One region of the Pararhizobium sp. LjRoot235 genome, then DNA from elsewhere that is predicted to be linked to it. Evidence: riboswitches for the same ligand, from Rfam matches in the RefSeq annotation. Region 1 holds a riboswitch; each other region holds the start of a gene.
The links. Region 1 has a riboswitch for cobalamin ahead of ACSQ2Z_RS17160 (aromatic ring-hydroxylating oxygenase subunit alpha). Riboswitches for the same ligand answer to the same signal wherever they lie in the genome.

Region 2: it holds a riboswitch for cobalamin, as region 1 does, so the genes downstream of both, bluB (5,6-dimethylbenzimidazole synthase) here and ACSQ2Z_RS17160 (aromatic ring-hydroxylating oxygenase subunit alpha) in region 1, are expected to answer to the same signal.
Region 3: it holds a riboswitch for cobalamin, as region 1 does, so the genes downstream of both, cobU (bifunctional adenosylcobinamide kinase/adenosylcobinamide-phosphate guanylyltransferase) here and ACSQ2Z_RS17160 (aromatic ring-hydroxylating oxygenase subunit alpha) in region 1, are expected to answer to the same signal.

What each region holds. Positions count from the first base shown of each region.
Region 1 covers NZ_CAXUSP020000001.1:3,489,023-3,494,650, forward strand. Annotated here, with positions in the region: gene ACSQ2Z_RS17150 (DUF982 domain-containing protein) at 142-447, opposite strand; gene ACSQ2Z_RS17155 (2Fe-2S iron-sulfur cluster-binding protein) at 898-1,989, opposite strand; gene ACSQ2Z_RS17160 (aromatic ring-hydroxylating oxygenase subunit alpha) at 1,991-3,235, opposite strand; cobalamin riboswitch at 3,353-3,550, opposite strand; gene ACSQ2Z_RS17165 (DUF6656 family protein) at 3,901-4,506, shown strand; gene ACSQ2Z_RS17170 (diguanylate cyclase domain-containing protein) at 4,629-5,628, opposite strand, start outside.
Region 2 covers NZ_CAXUSP020000001.1:2,152,089-2,157,716, reverse strand. Annotated here, with positions in the region: gene ACSQ2Z_RS10260 (acyl-homoserine-lactone synthase) at 1-394, shown strand, start outside; gene ACSQ2Z_RS10255 (DUF2865 domain-containing protein) at 633-1,655, shown strand; gene bluB (5,6-dimethylbenzimidazole synthase) at 1,656-2,348, opposite strand; cobalamin riboswitch at 2,393-2,605, opposite strand; gene ACSQ2Z_RS10245 (SDR family oxidoreductase) at 2,648-3,469, opposite strand; gene ACSQ2Z_RS10240 (phytanoyl-CoA dioxygenase family protein) at 3,557-4,750, opposite strand; gene ACSQ2Z_RS10235 (LacI family DNA-binding transcriptional regulator) at 4,854-5,628, shown strand, end outside.
Region 3 covers NZ_CAXUSP020000001.1:2,015,084-2,020,711, forward strand. Annotated here, with positions in the region: gene ACSQ2Z_RS09590 (ABC transporter substrate-binding protein) at 1-156, opposite strand, end outside; gene ACSQ2Z_RS09595 (hypothetical protein) at 848-1,072, shown strand; gene ACSQ2Z_RS09600 (cobyric acid synthase) at 1,309-2,763, shown strand; cobalamin riboswitch at 2,814-3,211, shown strand; gene cobU (bifunctional adenosylcobinamide kinase/adenosylcobinamide-phosphate guanylyltransferase) at 3,354-3,878, shown strand; gene cobW (cobalamin biosynthesis protein CobW) at 3,882-4,946, shown strand; gene cobN (cobaltochelatase subunit CobN) at 5,132-5,628, shown strand, end outside.

The DNA.
Region 1 (5,628 bases):
TCGATTCCGATTTAAGGAATTATGCAGTTGTCGAACGGGGTGGCACGAGGCTCATCTCCCTCAGTCTCTCATCCCCCTCGGCGATCTCTCCTCGATGGGGCATTGGCGGCGGCGGCCGTTGCCACCGCCGTTTGCTCGATACTACACGGCCGCCGAGGCCCCGCGTTGATGTGATCGACCGTAGGGAAGCGGCGCTGCCATGATTGCCGGCATGCTTGCCTCCAGGCATGCGGCAATGAACGCCTCTCGTGCCACCGCCGCCGGCGTCATCCGGTTCAGCGCCCGCCTGCAGGAGGAGACGGCGCAATCGTAGCGCTCTCCTCGCTTCAACGGCCATTCGTTTTCCAGGAAATCAAGGGCTTCATAGACGCTGCCGAACGTCCGTTCCAAACCGGAGCGTAAGGTAACTTTCAGTGGATGGTTCCACGGGACATCGCGAATAGTCATCTTTTTTCCTCCTTTTTGGCTACCTCTTCGCGGGTATCGGAGGATAATATTGGTAACGAAATCAGACCTTTCAAGGGGCTCTTCAGCGGTCCGGAACTGCCGGGACCAGACAATCGAAGGCCCCCTCCTACCAGGAAGGGGCCAAAGGCATACGTTCTGAAATCGGCGCAAGATACGTGTCTCTTGCATATCGGATTTTACTCTATCGTCGCGCTTCAACAAGTAACGTTTTCCGACAGAGGGTGTTCTGTCCGTTACTGAAGATGCCGGAATGGGATTTCGTTGCGGTGCGGCGACGTTCCGCTGGTGGCGAGGTAAGCCGTGTCCTCAGCCTGATTTCGGGGCTTCGTCAGCGGCACGCCCTTTTTCCTGCCAGGCTGGTTCATGGATTGGTGTTGATGCCCCATGCCGGGGCACCACCCTCACATGTCCATCCGGTCAAGCCTGCCCTCACGCCTCGATCTGCACATCCCCCAATGGCCGCGAACAGCAGGCGAGGATATAACCTTCATCGATTTCGTCGTCGAGGATGCCGCCATTGTGGTGCATCTCGACCTCGCCGGAGACCTTCATGACGCGGCAGGTGCCGCAGAGGCCGCCTTCGCAGGCGGCACCGATGCGAACGCCTGCAGCGCGAGCCGTCTGCAGGATGGTCTGGCCGGGCTGGCACCTGGCCTCCTTGCCAGCCATCGTGAAGGTGACGGTGGCGGCGGCGGCATCGACCTCGGTCCCTCCCCCGATCACGAAGTCTTCAGCCGCCGGTGCCGTCGCCGGCTGGAAGCTTTCCTCGTGATAGCGGTTCATGTCGAAGCCGACGCTTTCCAGCATCGACTTCACGCCGCGCATGAAAGGTTCCGGCCCGCAACAGAAGACGGTGCGGTCGCGGAAATCCGGCGCAAGCAGAGCGAGCTTCGAGGTTTCGATGCGGCCGCGCAGACCATGCCAGCCGTGGCGCGGTGCATGCGTCTCGACGATGAAGCCGAGATTGAGCTTCGGCATGTTGCGCGAGATGTTCTCGAGCTCGTCACGGAACAGCAGATCGTCCGGCTGGCGGGCGCAGGAGAGGAAGGTCACGTCGGTCTGTGGCGCGCAATCAGCCATCCAGCGGGTCATCGACATCATCGGCGTGATGCCGGAGCCCGCTGAGATGAACAGGTACTTTTCGCCCGGATGACGCACGAACGAGAAATCACCGAGCGGGCCGAAGGCCTTCAGTTTCATGCCGGGCTTCAGGTTCTCGAACATCCAGCGCGTGCCGATGCTCGATGCCTGCGCCTTGACGGTCACGGCCACCGAGAAGGGCCGCGACGGCGTCGAAGACAGCGTGTAGGTGCGCATCACCGGATCGTCCGGCTTAACCGGCAGCTCGAGCGTGACGAACTGGCCCGGCAGGTAGCGGAACCAGCTGTCCTTGTCGGCCTTGAAGCCGAAGGTCATCACATCCGGAGCCTCGGCGGTGACGGAGATGCATTCCAGGAGATGCTGCCGGTCGTTGAACGGCAGCAATTCGTCGAAGTGCCGGAAGGATGAAGCAATCGTCATGTCAGGCGACCCGGACCAGAGGGGTGGAGGCTCCATGCAGGCGATCCTGCATGAAATTGACGTACCATTCGACGAACTGCATCACGCCGCCTTCATGCTCCGGCGAATAAGGGCCGGGCTGATAGGCGGGCGAACGGATGCCGAAGGCGTTTTCCTCAACGATCTGGCGATCCTGGTCGTTGGTCTCGGTCCAGACATGAGTCAGTTCCTCGAGGTTATAGTCGACACCTTCGACGGCATCCTTGTGCACCAGCCATTTCGTCGTGACCTGGGTCAGTTCAGGGCCGAGCGGCAGGACGCGGAAGGTGATGGCGTGGTCGGCCAGGATGTGGTTCCAGGTGCTTGGATAGTGGAACATCAGCAGCGTGCCGATATGGCTCTGGCTGACATCGTCGGAGAGCTGGCGCTTGACGGCTCGCTTGCCGGAGATCGTGTAGCTCTCGGCCTCCTGGATCAGCGGCATGCGGGCGATGCGGAACTGGCCGGTCGGCGACATTTTGAATTCGCTTGGCAGGCCTTCGGCTTCGCATTTCGCCCAATGGGCAGCGATGATCGGATCGTCCTTGGCGCCCTGCACGCCGGTCGCGGTCGGCGCTTCCGGATAAGTGCGGCAGAGTTCGGGATGGTTGGCGGCGCAGTGGTAGCACTCGCGGTTGTTTTCCCAGACGAGCTTCCAGTTGCCCTTCTCGATGATCGTGCTTTCGAAGGCGACCTTGGTGTCTTTCAGATTGTGCGGCGTGACATAGGACGACACCATGTCGCGCACCGGCTGGAAATCCATCGGCTCGTCGGCGAGGCAGATGAAGATATAGCCGCCGATCGTTTCGCAATGGATCGGCTTCAGGCTGTGCTGCGTCTTGTCGAAATCCTCGCCCATCTGGCGGGCGAAGAGTAGCTTACCGTCAAGCTCGTAGGTCCACTGGTGATAGGGACAGACGAGCTTGGCCGACGAGCCCTTCTGGCCGGCGCAGACGCGCGAACCGCGGTGGCGGCAGGAATTGTGGAGCGCCCGGACAGCGCCCTGGCGATCGCGGACGACGACGACCGGATAATCGCCGACCTGGACGGTGAAATAGTTGCCGGCCTTCGGGATTTCACAGTCATGGCCGATGAACAGCCAGTCCTTGTACCAGATCTGCTCCATGTCGAGCTTGTAGAGATCGGGGTCGGTGTAGAATGCCTGTTCCAGGCTGTGCCCGTCGCGGCGGGTCTTGAGTTTGCGGAGGACTTCGCTGCGGAGATCCATGTTCGTTTCCTTGTGCTCGCCACTTTTCGGTTGAGCGGACAGGAAAGGAACCACCACCGCGCCGGGAATGCGCGTGGATATGCTGGTTCGCCTTCCGGCTGCCCGCCGCAACCAAGACATCAATTTCGCCACAAGGCTGGTTTCCGGGCTCAGGAGCTGTCCTTTCGGACCATCGCGGCGCCTTCCCGGATCTCTCCAGTGGCCTTTTGCCGAGGTTTCGCTCCACCACCGTTGCGGGGGCAGCGCCGGATTTCGACCGGCTTCCCAATTCTCCGCCCTCCCTATAAAGGCGGCACCTTGAGTGTCTTCATCTAATCTTCCGACGCGGCCGGACAGCCGCCGATTAGCGACATCCGTTTCCAGAATGACGACACATGCACAGCTGCGTTTCCAGACGGCCACATGGCTATTTTATAAGCAGAAACAATGGCGTCTCCTGTTTTTTCGGCAGATGACGCCTTTTCCGCCACGCACCGTCAAATTCTGTGCAGAGACGGTCTCTTTGCGACATATTGCGGCGCCACAGCCCGGTTGAAAGCGCAAGCCTCGCACCATGGCGCGCCGGTAATGCTTGGAAAGACTGCGTTAACCCTCGTAATATAGTTCCTCATAGATATTTCCGCCGACAGTGCATCCAGCACGCTGGCGCAATCTGGTGCAGGCCGATGCCAAACTTGAGATATTTCGACGCTGCTACCGTCAAGAAACGGGTTCAATCGCCGAAATCAGCTGTTCACACAGAGTTCCTGCGCACCGGACGCATCGACCGGCACCAGCAGCAATGGAGTGCCGAGGAAAAGCGCTACCTGACCCATCAGGAAGTGGCCACCCGCACCGGCCGCAGGCTTGAGGCTGCTGGAACGGTGACGCACGAACGCATCAACGGCTTCCATGCCTCCATCCGCTTCCCGAAGCTGATCTTCCATCGCACGCTTTCAGGCAGGCCGCATCTCGGCTATTGCCATGTGACCACGGCACGGACGAAGTTCGCCAAGTTCGACGATGTCCGGTGGTCGTTCTATATCGCCAACTTCTTCTCCGACATCGGCGCCAACGAGCATTTCTTCGAGAAGATCAAGCTGGGCTATTCGCGGATGTATTTTGCCGTCGCGACCGAACTTGATGCGGAAGAAGGCAAGCTGACGCTCAACCGTACCATTCACGACAACGGTCTCCTGTTTCGCACCCGCGATCCGAAAGAAGCCTTGAAGAACGTGCTTTTGCTCGGCGCCTGCAACGAACCGCTTCGCAAGATCATCAGCAGTCTTTGACGCCTTACAGCGCCGCGCGTCAAACCTGACGCGCAAAGGACGCTGTAGCACATTGAGAGTGCTGCATAATTCTATCCTTAAATCGAATCCGATTTAAGGAATTATGCAGTAGCGGCAGCCGCCTATCGCTTGTAGATCAGCCAGTCCCGCCCTGTCGGCTGCTCGTCCTCGCCTCCATGAACGACAGTGTAGTCGCCACCCTTGGCCTGTGCCTTGGCCAGCGCCTTTTCGGCCGCTCCGACGAGATCGAACGCATTGCCGGCACCATGCGACATGCACACACCGACCGAGAGCGTAACACTGCCAAGGCTGCGGCCGGTTTTCGGGTGCTTGAAATGGACACCGCGCAAAGCCGATCGCAGCAGCGCCATCAGGCGGACAACTTCCCGCTCCTCGCCCGCGTTGATCAAAAAGCCGAAGCGGACGCCGTCGAAACGCGCGGCGAGCTCGCTCGGCGGAAAGGCCTGCTGAGCGATGCCGCCGATATGGCGGGCGAGATGATCGGCGATCGCGGCGGCCTGTTCGCCGGACAGCCGCTGGCTGGTGTCCGGCTCGGCAATTGCGACGGCGCAGGACAGCGGCAGGTTGGAATCGGCATAGACCTTGGCGAGCGCCTTGTTGAAGGCGCGGCGGTTGGCCAGGCCCGTGACCGCATCCGAGAATTTCGTCGCCTCGAAATCGGCAAGCTCCTTCTGGACGCCGACGATGACGTTGGATTGCGCCGTGACACTTTGTTCCAACTCGGCATTGTGCGTGACCTGCCGCTCGGTTGCCCGTTTCAGGGCCTGGATCGAGTTCTTTAACGCCGCCTGGCTTGCCTCGTCCGAAACGACGAGCGCCTTCGACGCCTCGCCGATCAGACGGCCATAATCGTCGAGCGAGTTCTTTTCGCGCGAGAGCAAATTCATGAAGTTGCTCATCTCGTCGCGCACGATCGTCGTCGAGCGCGCAAGGACGCTTGCTTCGTGGTGGTGCGGCAGGTATTTGCGGCCGAGTTCGTCGAGTGCGGCCTGCGACTTGTATTTGCCGAGCGCGATGAAGTCCCGCACCAGCTCGGGATTGGCGCCGGCATAGGCCTCGTAGACCAGTTCGTAGTTTCTCGGGACAGCGTCGATGCCCATC
Region 2 (5,628 bases), 1.3 Mb from region 1:
CCCGATCCTGCTCGGCGACAATCCTGAGGTCCGCAGCGCCTCCATATGGGAATCCAGCCGTTTCTGCATCGACCCGGAGATTTCGCAGGATCGCGGTTCCAATCAGGTGACGATCGCCGCCGCGGAACTGATGTGCGGCGTCGGCGAACTCGGACTGTCCTCCGGCCTCAGCCACATCGTCACCGTGACGGATGTCTTCCTCGAGCGGATGTTCCGCCGCATGGGTTGCCCCGGCGAGCGGATCGGTGAACCGCAGCGCATCGGCTCCGTCTATGCGGTCGCCGTCGCCTGGGAGGTGACGACCGACCTGCTGGAGAGGATGAAAGCCGTTGCCGAAATCGGCGGGCCGGTTCTGGAAACGCCGATGTCGCTTGAGACAGCGCGGGCGGCATGACATAGACAACACACTCCTGGAGGGCCGCGATCGCGGCTCTCCGGCCAGATAGCGGAATTCCGGGCATTGCGTTAACGCTGGCAATCAGACTGCGTTGCACCTCGTTCGAATGGCGGTATGATGGCGCATGGCTTTGAGGTGCGGGCCGCCGCACCCGCTAGATTGCCGGTTCGCTCAAACGAGAAATGCAGTGATTTTCCGTTCAGTCCGCTTCGCGGTGCTTATTGCTCCGCTTCTTATGGTCATGACGGCCACAGCCGACGCCTCGGCTGTCTGTGACCGGCTGAATGCGCGCCTGTCGAACCTCCCGAAGATCGTCGCCTCCAACGCGAATGTGCGCGATTATATCGGCGCCATTTCACGGCAGAATCTCGACCTGCGCAAGGCGCGCGGCGACAGGCGGCGTCTCGGATGCAATTCTGGCAGCGTAGTCATCGTCGGCAACCCGAATGCCGACGACTGCGCAAGTCTGGGCAAGATGATCGCTCGGCTGGAGAGCGATCTCGAAACGCTGAAGGCTCGCCGCCACCTTGCTGCAGGTGGCGACGTCGACATCAGTCGCCGCCGGATCATGGCAGCCCTCGATGTCAATCGCTGCGCCGAGGAACAGGATGAAATCCTGAGGGCAGCGGCGGAAGAGCCCGAAATCCACCGTAACATTCTCAGAGACCTGCCGCCGATCGGCGAAAACGACCCGGCCTTGCGCGGCGGTGCCGATGTCTCCGATTTCACCCGGCTGAACGCTGACAATGGCGGCAGCCTGCGGACGCTATGCGTTCGCACCTGCGACGGCGCTTTCTTCCCGATCTCGTCGAGCGCCACACCCGCGGATTTCCAGCGCGATGCCGAGGCTTGCCAGCGCCGATGCCCAGGTGCGGAAACGGCGCTGTATTACCATGCGTTTGCGACTGAAGAGACTGATCAGATGGTCTCGGCGTCCACCGGCGAGCCCTATATCGAACTGCCGACGGCCTTCGCCTATAAGACGCGTGACCTCGCTCAGCCCGGTCGGTGCGGTTGTACGCCCGCCCGTCAGACCGCGACGAACCAGAGCATGCCGGCAGACAGCAGCGGCGTTCTTGAAATCCGAACCCGCAAGGCTGGCACGACGCAGGCAAGAGCTTTGGTTGAGGACCGCCCCTATGACCCGCAGAACAGCAAGGTACGCGTTGTCGGACCGCGCTTCCTGCCCTCTCAGGAATCGTCGATCGACCTGATGCATCCGGCCGGCCCGGGATACCAGCCGCAGCAGCCCAACTGATCACTCGCCCGGTTTGATCCCCCAGGCGTCGGCAAAGACCAGCTCGTCGAGCGGCAGACGCTGCCGCCAGCCCTTGATCGCCAGTTCGGGTTCCGCGTAGAGCTGATCGACATAGCCGAGGCAAAGCCAGGCAATGATCTCGATGTGATCTGGTATGCCGAGAACTGCCTTGATGTCGCGCTCATGGAAAATGCTGACCCAGCCGACACCGACGCCTTCGGCCCGCGCGGCAAGCCAAAGGTTCTGCACCGCGCAGACCGTCGAAAACGCATCCATGCGCGGATTATGTGTCCGGCCGAGAACGACCTTTCCGGCACGGGTCGGGTCGCAGGTGATGCAGACACTCACCGGCGCCTTACGGATACCCTCGAGCTTGAGTGAACGATAGGTATCGCGCGCGGCCCCCTCGAACATCAGCGCCGCCTCCTCATTGGCCCGCCGAAAGGCTTCAAACACCTTCCGGCGCCTGTCTTCATCGCGCACGACAATGAAGTTCCATGGCTGCATGAAGCCGACTGATGGCGCGCTGTGGGCCGCGGCAAGCAGCCGAGCGATCACGTCATCCGGCAACGGCGTCGGCAGGAACTGATCCCGCACGTCGCGGCGGGTCTCGATGGCGCGGTAGACGGCGGCGCGCTCGTCCGATGAAAATGCCTCCGCCCTGACAAGGCGGTCTTGCGGTTCCGTTTGCATCGTTTGATCCCCAACAATGCGAAACCTCCCGCCGTCCGCGCGGGGCTGGTCTATCTCGTCAGGCCGGTCTTCTGACTGCGGATCGACCGGCCTTGCCGCCTTCCCAAATCACATGAGGATTCAGTGGCAGAATTCTGAAAATAATCAGAAATTCATTATAGCAGAGCCGTCCCCGTCACAGCGTTGGGCACGTCCCGGACTTTCACCGGATTCCCGATTCTCCCGCTTTCGCAGGCACCTGAACCAAACCGATAAAGGCATAGTGGGCCGCCGAATGCAAGCGGCCCCGCCTGTTCTCTTTACAAGGCGGCAATCGGATGCGGCGAACCATCATAGGCGCCCCAGATCGACTGGTCGAAGCAGATGACCGATCCGGTCATCAGGCCGGATTCGGCCGACGACAGATAGGCACAGGCCCGCGCCACTTCGGCAGGATCGACCAGACGGCCGAAAGGCTGGCTTGCGGCCGCCTTTTCAAGCCAGTCGCTGGCAGCCCCGTGAAACTCGCGCTGGATGCGATCCTCGCCTTCCGACGCCATCCAGCCGATGTTGAGGCCATTGACGCGGATGCGGTTACGCAGCACCGCATAGGCGGTGTTCTTGGTCAGCGTTTCCAGCGCCCCCTTGGAAGCGCAATAGGCGGAAATGAAGGGCTGGCCGGCCTTGGCCGACATCGAACCGATATTGACGATCGTTCCCTCGATCTTTTCCCGCCGCATGATCTTGATCGTCTCCTGCATCAGGAAGAACGGCGCACGCACGTTGACGGCGAACATGCGGTCGAACAGTTCCGGGCTTGTATCGAGGATGGTGCCGCGGTCGGTAATCGCAGCCGCATTCACCAGTGCGTCGACACGGCCGAACTGCGCGTCACAGGCGGCGACCACCTTGCGAGCATCCTCCACCTTTCCGAGATCGGCCTGTACGTACACCAGTTTGGTACCCGTCGCCTTACCGATCTCGGCCGCCTTGGCCTCGCCTTTCGCGGCATTGCGCCCACAGATGACGATGCCTGCAGCTCCCCGCTCGGCAAACAGCGCCGCAATCGTCGCCCCGAGCCCCTGCGTGCCACCGGTCACGATGGCAATCTTGCCGTCGAGCTGCCCATAATCCTTGCTCATTCCGTTCCTCCATTTTTTGATATCCATGACCGGAAAAACGTCCGCCCGGAACCGGACGAAAGTTTGAAATATTTGGCGAGTTTGGCATCAGCTCAGCTTCTTCTGCGCCTGTGCTGCAAGCGCGGCAGCGAAGGTCTCCGCCTCCCACCCGCCGGACAGCGCCTCATGCATCAACTGCGCCTGCGTCTTCGGTGCCAGACCGCCGAGCGGCGGGTCGCGGTCCAGATTGGTCGGGAAGGAATAGCCTTCCGCGCAGGACGCGATCGCATTGGCCGCCTGCGCAGCCGATAGACGGCCATCGGCCAGCATGGCTTTCAGGGCCGGATAGAGCACTGCACTCATCCGCTCGCGGTTAACCGTCTCCATCGCCCGGCCGAAGGCGGAGGAAACCTGCAGCAGATTGGCGACCCGCTTGATGCCGGCCGAACGATTGGTGCCGGCAGCGTGGAAGAGCGCCGGGTTGAAGAACACCAGATCCCCCTTCGACAGCGGCAGCTGCACGTGGTTCCTATCGAAATAGTCGCGAAATTCCTGCCGTTTCGTTGCCAGATAGCCGGGCACATAGGTTTGGCTGTAGGGCAGGAACAGCGTCGGCCCGCTTTCGAGCGGCATGTCGCAATGGGCAACCGCACCCTGCAAGGTGAGCACCGGCGACAGCCGATGCACATGAGCCGGAAATTGCTCGATCGCAGCGGATGTCTGGAAGCCGAGATGATAGTCGCGATGCGCCAATTGCGCCGCGCCGCCCGGATTGACCCGGTTGACCTGCGCCGTCATCTGATAGCTCGGTCCAAGCCAGGCTTCGCTGACAAGCGCAATCAGCGCATTGCCATAATAGGCCGCGAAATTCTCCGGATCCGTCAGGCAGTGCTTTTCCAACGAATTCCAGATGCGGTCATTGGCGCCAGGCTTGGCAAAATGATCGCCGCCGCCGGTATTGGTGCGATGCTGCTCGTTGATGATCTCGTCGAAGATGCCGCTTGCCGCATCGATGACCGCCGTATCCTCGAAAGCCCGCTTCAGAACGACGACGCCCGGCCCGGTCGCGAAGGCCTCGCAGATCTCTGCGAGCACCGCGCGACGTCTCTCCTCGCTCGACGCCGCCTTCAGAACGCTGGCACCGTCATAAATCAGCACGTTTTTCTCGACGCTTGCAGCATGCGGATAGTCGTCGCGTTGGGTGGTTTTCTCCACTTCGGCACGGAAATCCTCCAGGTCGCAGGCCGCTTCCGTTAGCCACACTCGATCGGCGCGCTGCCTCAGGACATTGTCGGTCTTCATCCTTTTTCCTCCCGCTGGATGCCGTTCGATGGCCGACTATACGCGGCGGAGAATTGTGATATAGAGCAGAAATCCATCAAAAAACCATCAGAACGGAATCACGATGGCGCATGAGTTTCTGGTCAAGGATATCGCCTTCCAGGCAGGCTTGAGCACGGCGACCGTCGATCGGGTGCTCAACGGTCGGCACGGCGTTCGCAAGCAGACCGAAATGCGCGTGCGCGCCGCGATCCGCGAACTGGAAACGCAGCAGGCCGGCATGGAGGTTCAAGGCCGCAAATTCGGCATCGATATCGTCATGGAGGCCCCGGAGCGATTCACCAACGCGGTCCGTGACGCCTTCGAAAGCGAGAGCCTCACCTTCCTGCCGACGATCTTCCGGTCCCGTTTCCATTTTGCCGAGACGATGCGGCCGCACGAGATCGTCCAGGTGCTTGACCGCATTCGCCTGCGCGGCACCGACGGCATCGTGCTGAAGGCGCCCGACGTTCCCGATATCAGCGCCGCCGTCGTCCGGCTCGAACAGTCAGGCATTCCCGTCGTGACGCTGGTTACAGACCTGCCGAACGCACCGCGCACCGCCTATGCCGGGGCGGACAACAGGGCCGCCGGAGAGACCGCCGCCTATCTGATCGGCGAGCGGTTCGCTGGAAGTCCGGCGACCGTTCTGGTGACGCTGTCGAGCAGCCGGTTCCGGGGCGAAGAGGAACGGGAGATCGGTTTCCGCCGAACTTTGCGCGACCGCTACCCGTCGATCGGCATCGTGGAAATCAGCGAAGGGCTTGGCCGAGACGAAGCAACCGGTGCACTCGCGGCAGAGGCGCTGTCCGCCAATCCCGGCATCAGCGCCGTCTATTCGATCGGCGGCGGAAACCGGG
Region 3 (5,628 bases), 1.5 Mb from region 1:
GCTTTCAAGGATGAACTTGTCGACATGCGCGGCAACGCCGGCCGATGCCCAGTTCATTTCTGCGATGCTGACTTCGCCGCATTCTGCGGCCTGCGCCGATCCGGCCATAGCGTAGAGGCCGGCGGCGAGAATGGTGGAAGCGAGGAGCTTCTTCATGTTTTAAGACCTCCCAGTCTTAGATGCAGCCAAAAATGTTTGGGGCGGACCAGAATACTGCAGTCCTGGGCGCCCAATCGTTAAGGTCGAAGCAGGCAGGGGCTTTTTTGAGATAAAGGCCAGTCTTTTATCCCCGCTGCAACGGTGTTCGAGTTTCTCGCCTGACCGTAGACCGTAGTCTCCAGTCATCTCTCTTTTTACCGTTGCGGGCAGCGTAAGTATTCCTCCGGAGAAATCAACCTCCGCGATCGCCCGGCAATGTTTTTGACGTGCGAGAACGCAGGCCCAAGCTGTTGAAGTTTAACCAGATGGGCAAGATTTTTGTGCAAATTCCGCCGTCCTTGGTGGAAAATTAGCACTGCTTCACAAAGCGTCCCTAGGGCGCGTTTTATCACAGACAAATTGTGTTCCGTATGCGCCTCTGAAATGTTTTTTTGAGAGCACGAAAAAAATCTCAAAAAATACAGAATTCACCTTTGGTTAAGGTCTCACTAACCATCCGGTAACACTGTCAGGCTAATTGTCTCCGTGCGGCGAGGGAGACTTGCCGCCCGGCCGGATCAGGTATTGCGTCCCGGGCCGGAGCGTTCTGCGGGTGTAGGCCGCAGAAGCCATGCGTATATTGGCAGGCCGCACAGTTCCGAGAGGGGCGGGTGCGGTTTTCGCGTTTTGGGCCAGGAAAATTTCGAGCGTGCATTCCGGCAAAAGAAAAACCGCGCCGGTGGTGCGGCGCGGTTTAAGTCGTCGTCCGGGAGGAATGGATCAGCCGACGCTGCGCGTCCGGATGAAACCGAGCGGGCCGAACGGTGCGGGCATTACGGTATTGCGAATGCGCGACTGGCTTTCCGGTGCCTTGGAATTCCAGGCGATCTGCACGAAATTGGGCTTGCTGAAGATGAACAACATCTGGGAGTGACCTCGGGTGTAGAGCGCTTGCGCTCCGTGATCTGATTGACGCTCATATACGCCTGTTCTTGCGCGCCGCAACAATCGTTTTCGCCGTGTGATGTCGTTTTCCGGATAGTCCGGCGGTGAAGTTGTACAAGGCTTGATGCGTTCTGCAATACGGCGTGAAAGGGTGGCGGAAAAGGCGGCAAAAATGCGGCAAAACATGGCTTTGCTTGTGGCGGCTGCAATGCTAGACGAGACGTCATGACAAAGACGATCATGCTTCAGGGAACCGGCTCCGATGTCGGAAAAACGGTACTCGTGGCCGGCCTTTGCCGCCTCATGGCCAATCGCGGGGTAAAGGTTGCCCCCTTCAAGCCGCAGAACATGTCCAACAATGCTGCCGTTTCGGATGACGGCGGCGAGATCGGTCGTGCCCAGTGGCTGCAGTCGATGGCCGCGCGAATACCATCTTCGGTTCACATGAACCCGGTTCTCCTAAAACCCCAGTCTGAAACCGGCAGCCAGATCATCGTGCAGGGCAAGGTGGCAGGGCAAGCGAGAGGACGGGACTATCAGGCCCTGAAGCCGAGGCTGATGGCCGCCGTCATGGAAAGCTTCGAAACGGTCGGCGCCGGGCGTGATCTTGTTGTCGTTGAGGGGGCAGGATCGCCCGCCGAGATCAATCTTCGTGCCGGCGACATCGCCAATATGGGCTTCGCCACCCGCGCCAACGTTCCCGTTGTGCTTGTCGGCGATATCGACCGCGGTGGTGTCATTGCATCGCTGGTCGGCACCCACACGATCCTGTCAGATGAAGACCGGCGGATGATCAGTGGCTATATCATCAACAAGTTCCGAGGCGACGTTTCGCTTTTCGACGATGGGATCAAAGCTGTCCAGGGCTTCACCGGTTGGCCGTGTTTCGGCGTCGTGCCGTGGCTGAAAAGTGCAGGCCGGCTGCCTGCCGAGGATTCCGTCGTCCTGGAAAGGCTGGCGCGAGGTGGCGGCAAGGCGCTGAAGGTTGCCGTCCCCGTGCTCTCGCGCATCGCTAATTTCGACGATCTCGACCCACTGGCCGCTGAACCGGAGGTCGATCTGGTCTTCGTCCGCGCTGGAGAACGCATTCCGGCCGATGCCGGTTTGGTGGTCATCCCGGGCTCGAAGGCGACGATCGCCGATCTCTCCGATTTTCGCGCTCAAGGATGGGACCGTGACCTTCAGGCGCATGTGCGGCGCGGCGGCCGCGTCATCGGCATCTGCGGCGGCTACCAGATGCTCGGCGACCGCGTGACCGACCCGCACGGCATCGAGGGAAATGTGGGCGAGATCGAGGGCCTGGGCCTTCTTTCCGTCGAAACAGAAATGGCGCCGGAAAAGACGGTGCGCAACAGCCAGGCCCGTTCGGCCATCTATGATGTGGCTCTGGGGGGCTACGAAATCCATTTGGGCCGGACGACCGGATCGGACTGCGCTCGTCCTGCCGTGATCATCGACGGCCGGGCGGACGGTGCCGTCTCGGCGGACGGCCAGGTCAGCGGCACCTATCTGCATGGGCTCTTCACCAGCGACGCCTATCGCGCTGCGCTTCTCAAAAGTTTCGGCATCGAAGGCGGCGGCGAAAACTATCGTCAGTCCGTTGATCGGGCGCTCGATGATGTCGCAATCGAACTGGAAGCCGTTCTCGACCCGCGATGGCTCGATTCTCTGATGCCGTGACGTTTTCGTGGCGGCCGGTGTTTCAATTGACAGGGTTCAACCGAGCGCCTAATCATCAGCCATTGGATGGTTCCCGGAGCGGCGTTCCGGTTCGGGAGTAAATGGGAATGTGAAGGAATGGACCCAAGCCGGGCATTCTTATCGCAGCCGACCCCGCGACTGTAGAACGGTCAGGGTTCGCCATCCGGGAAAGCCGGTATTCGGACAGGCCGCGCGGTGCGTCCTGCGGAATGGCCGGTCCAACCGGAGAAGCCACTGGAGTGGCATCATGATCAGCCGGGGCCGGACGCCTCTATTTCTACGAATCGTCCACCTCTTCGTGATGCCCGTCGATTGCGGTCACGCAATCTGGCGCGAAAACTTCGGGAAGGCGAGGCGGACCCGTTCGGGCCTTGAAAAGGTCCGTGACGCCGTGAGCCAGGAGACCTGCCATCCTTAAGGGCATCGTGCCCGATCCAGGGAGAGACGCTCCCGATGCCAGCACGGAGGTTGTCATGGCTTTTTCGTTCCGTTTCCCCAGCGGCCATTCTTGCGTTTCTCGCCTCAGCGCCTGCGTATTTCCCGGCGAACATTAAGGCTGGGATCGTTCCATGACATCGACGACAGCGGGACCTGTGCTGGTCCTTGGCGGCGCCCGTTCAGGAAAATCCTCCTTCGCCGAAAAAATCGCGATAGCGTCGGGTCTCGGCATGCATTACGTCGCGACCGGAAGGGCCTGGGACGGCGAGATGCAGGCAAGGATTGACGAGCATCGCGACCGGCGGGGGCCGGATTGGCAGACGCATGAGGAGCCTCTTGAACTCGCCGCCTGTCTAAAAGCGATCGACGCGCCCGACCGTGTCATCCTGATCGATTGCCTGACCCTCTGGGTCACCAATCTCATGATGGAAGACCGCAATATGGCGGCGGAATTTCAGAACCTGGGCGCATGGCTGCCGCAGGCGCGGGCGCGGCTGGTGTTCGTTTCGAACGAGGTCGGGCTCGGCATCGTGCCGGAAAACCGCATGGCGCGCGACTTTCGCGATCATGCCGGCCGGTTGCACCAGTTCATTGCGGAGAAATCCGCGGAAGTCTATTTTATCGCGGCCGGATTGCCGCTGAAAATGAAGGGTTAATCCATGACTACAGCGAAAGCCGCCCACGGCAAGATCCCGGCAACCGTCATCACCGGCTTCCTTGGCGCCGGCAAGACGACGATGATCCGCAACATTCTGGAGAATGCCAACGGCCGGCGTATCGCGCTGATCATCAACGAGTTCGGCGACCTCGGTGTCGATGGCGACGTGCTGAAGGGCTGCGGCGCCGAAGCTTGCAGCGAGGACGACATCATCGAACTGACCAATGGCTGCATCTGCTGCACCGTCGCCGACGATTTTATTCCGACCATGACGAAGCTGCTCGACCGGGAAAACCGCCCGGATCATATCGTCATCGAGACGTCCGGTCTTGCGCTGCCGCAGCCGCTGATCGCCGCCTTCAACTGGCCGGATATCCGCAGCGAAGTCACCGTCGATGGCGTCATTACCGTCGTCGACAGTGCTGCGGTTGCCGCCGGCCGGTTTGCCGATGACCACGACAAGGTCGATGCCCTGCGCGTCGAGGACGACAATCTCGATCACGAAAGCCCGATCGAGGAGCTGTTCGAAGACCAACTCACAGCCGCCGACCTCATCGTTCTCAACAAGACCGATCTGCTCGATTCGACCGGCCTCGCCTTCGTCCGCAACGAGGTTGCCGCCCGCACCAGCCGTAAGCCGACCATGATCGAGGCGAAGAACGGCGAGGTCCCGGCCGCCGTGCTCCTTGGTCTCGGCGTCGGCACCGAAAGCGACATCGCCAACCGCAAGTCCCATCATGAGATGGAGCATGAGGCGGGCGAGGAGCACGATCACGACGAGTTCGACAGCTTCGTCGTCGAACTCGGTCAGATCGCCAATCCGGCCGGCTTCGTCGAAAAACTGAAGACCGTCATCGCGGAACACGACGTCCTGCGCGTCAAGGGCTTCGCCGACGTGCCCGGCAAGCCGATGCGCCTCCTGATCCAGGCCGTCGGCGCTCGCATCGACCAGTATTTCGACCGCGCCTGGGCGCCGGGCGAGACCCGTGGCACCCGCCTCGTCGTCATCGGCCTGCACGATATGGATGAGACGGCCATGCGCGCCGCGATTGCAGCGGCGGTTTAGAGAATGGTGATTGCGGCATACCCCCCTCTGTCCTGTCGGACATCTCCCCCTCAAGGGGGGAGATTGGCTGGGGCAACCTCGCGTTCAAAAAAGTTGCGTGGTTATAGGTTCCGCTTGCTCCCGATCTCCCCCCTTGAGGGGGAGATGTCACGCAGTGACAGAGGCTTCGGCCCCCGGAGAATGTCATGCATCTTCTCCTAGCCCAAAAAGGCACCATCTCGGATGGTGAGGAAGCGATCGACCTCGGCCAGTCGCCTGCCGATATCCTGTTCCTGTCCGCCGCCGACACCGAGCTTTCGGCGGTCGCCGCCGCGCACCGGACGCGGCAGGGCAAATCCAGCCTGCGGGTCGCAAGCCTTTTGACCCTGAAGCACCCGATGTCGGTCGATACCTATGTCGAGCGCACGGCACGGCACGCCAGGTTGATCATCGTCCGCCCGCTCGGCGGCGCCAGCTACTTCCAGTATGTGCTGGAAGCGCTGCATGCCGCTGCCGTCACGCACAAATTCCAGATCGCCGTCCTGCCTGGCCATGACAAGCCGGATCCCGGCCTGGAACCGTTTTCGACGGTTTCCGCCGAGGACCGCACCCGGATGTGGACCTATTTCACCGAGGGCGGTGCCGACAACATGGCGCGGCTGCTCGCTTATGCCGAGGCGCTGATCGGCGGTTCGGAGAAACC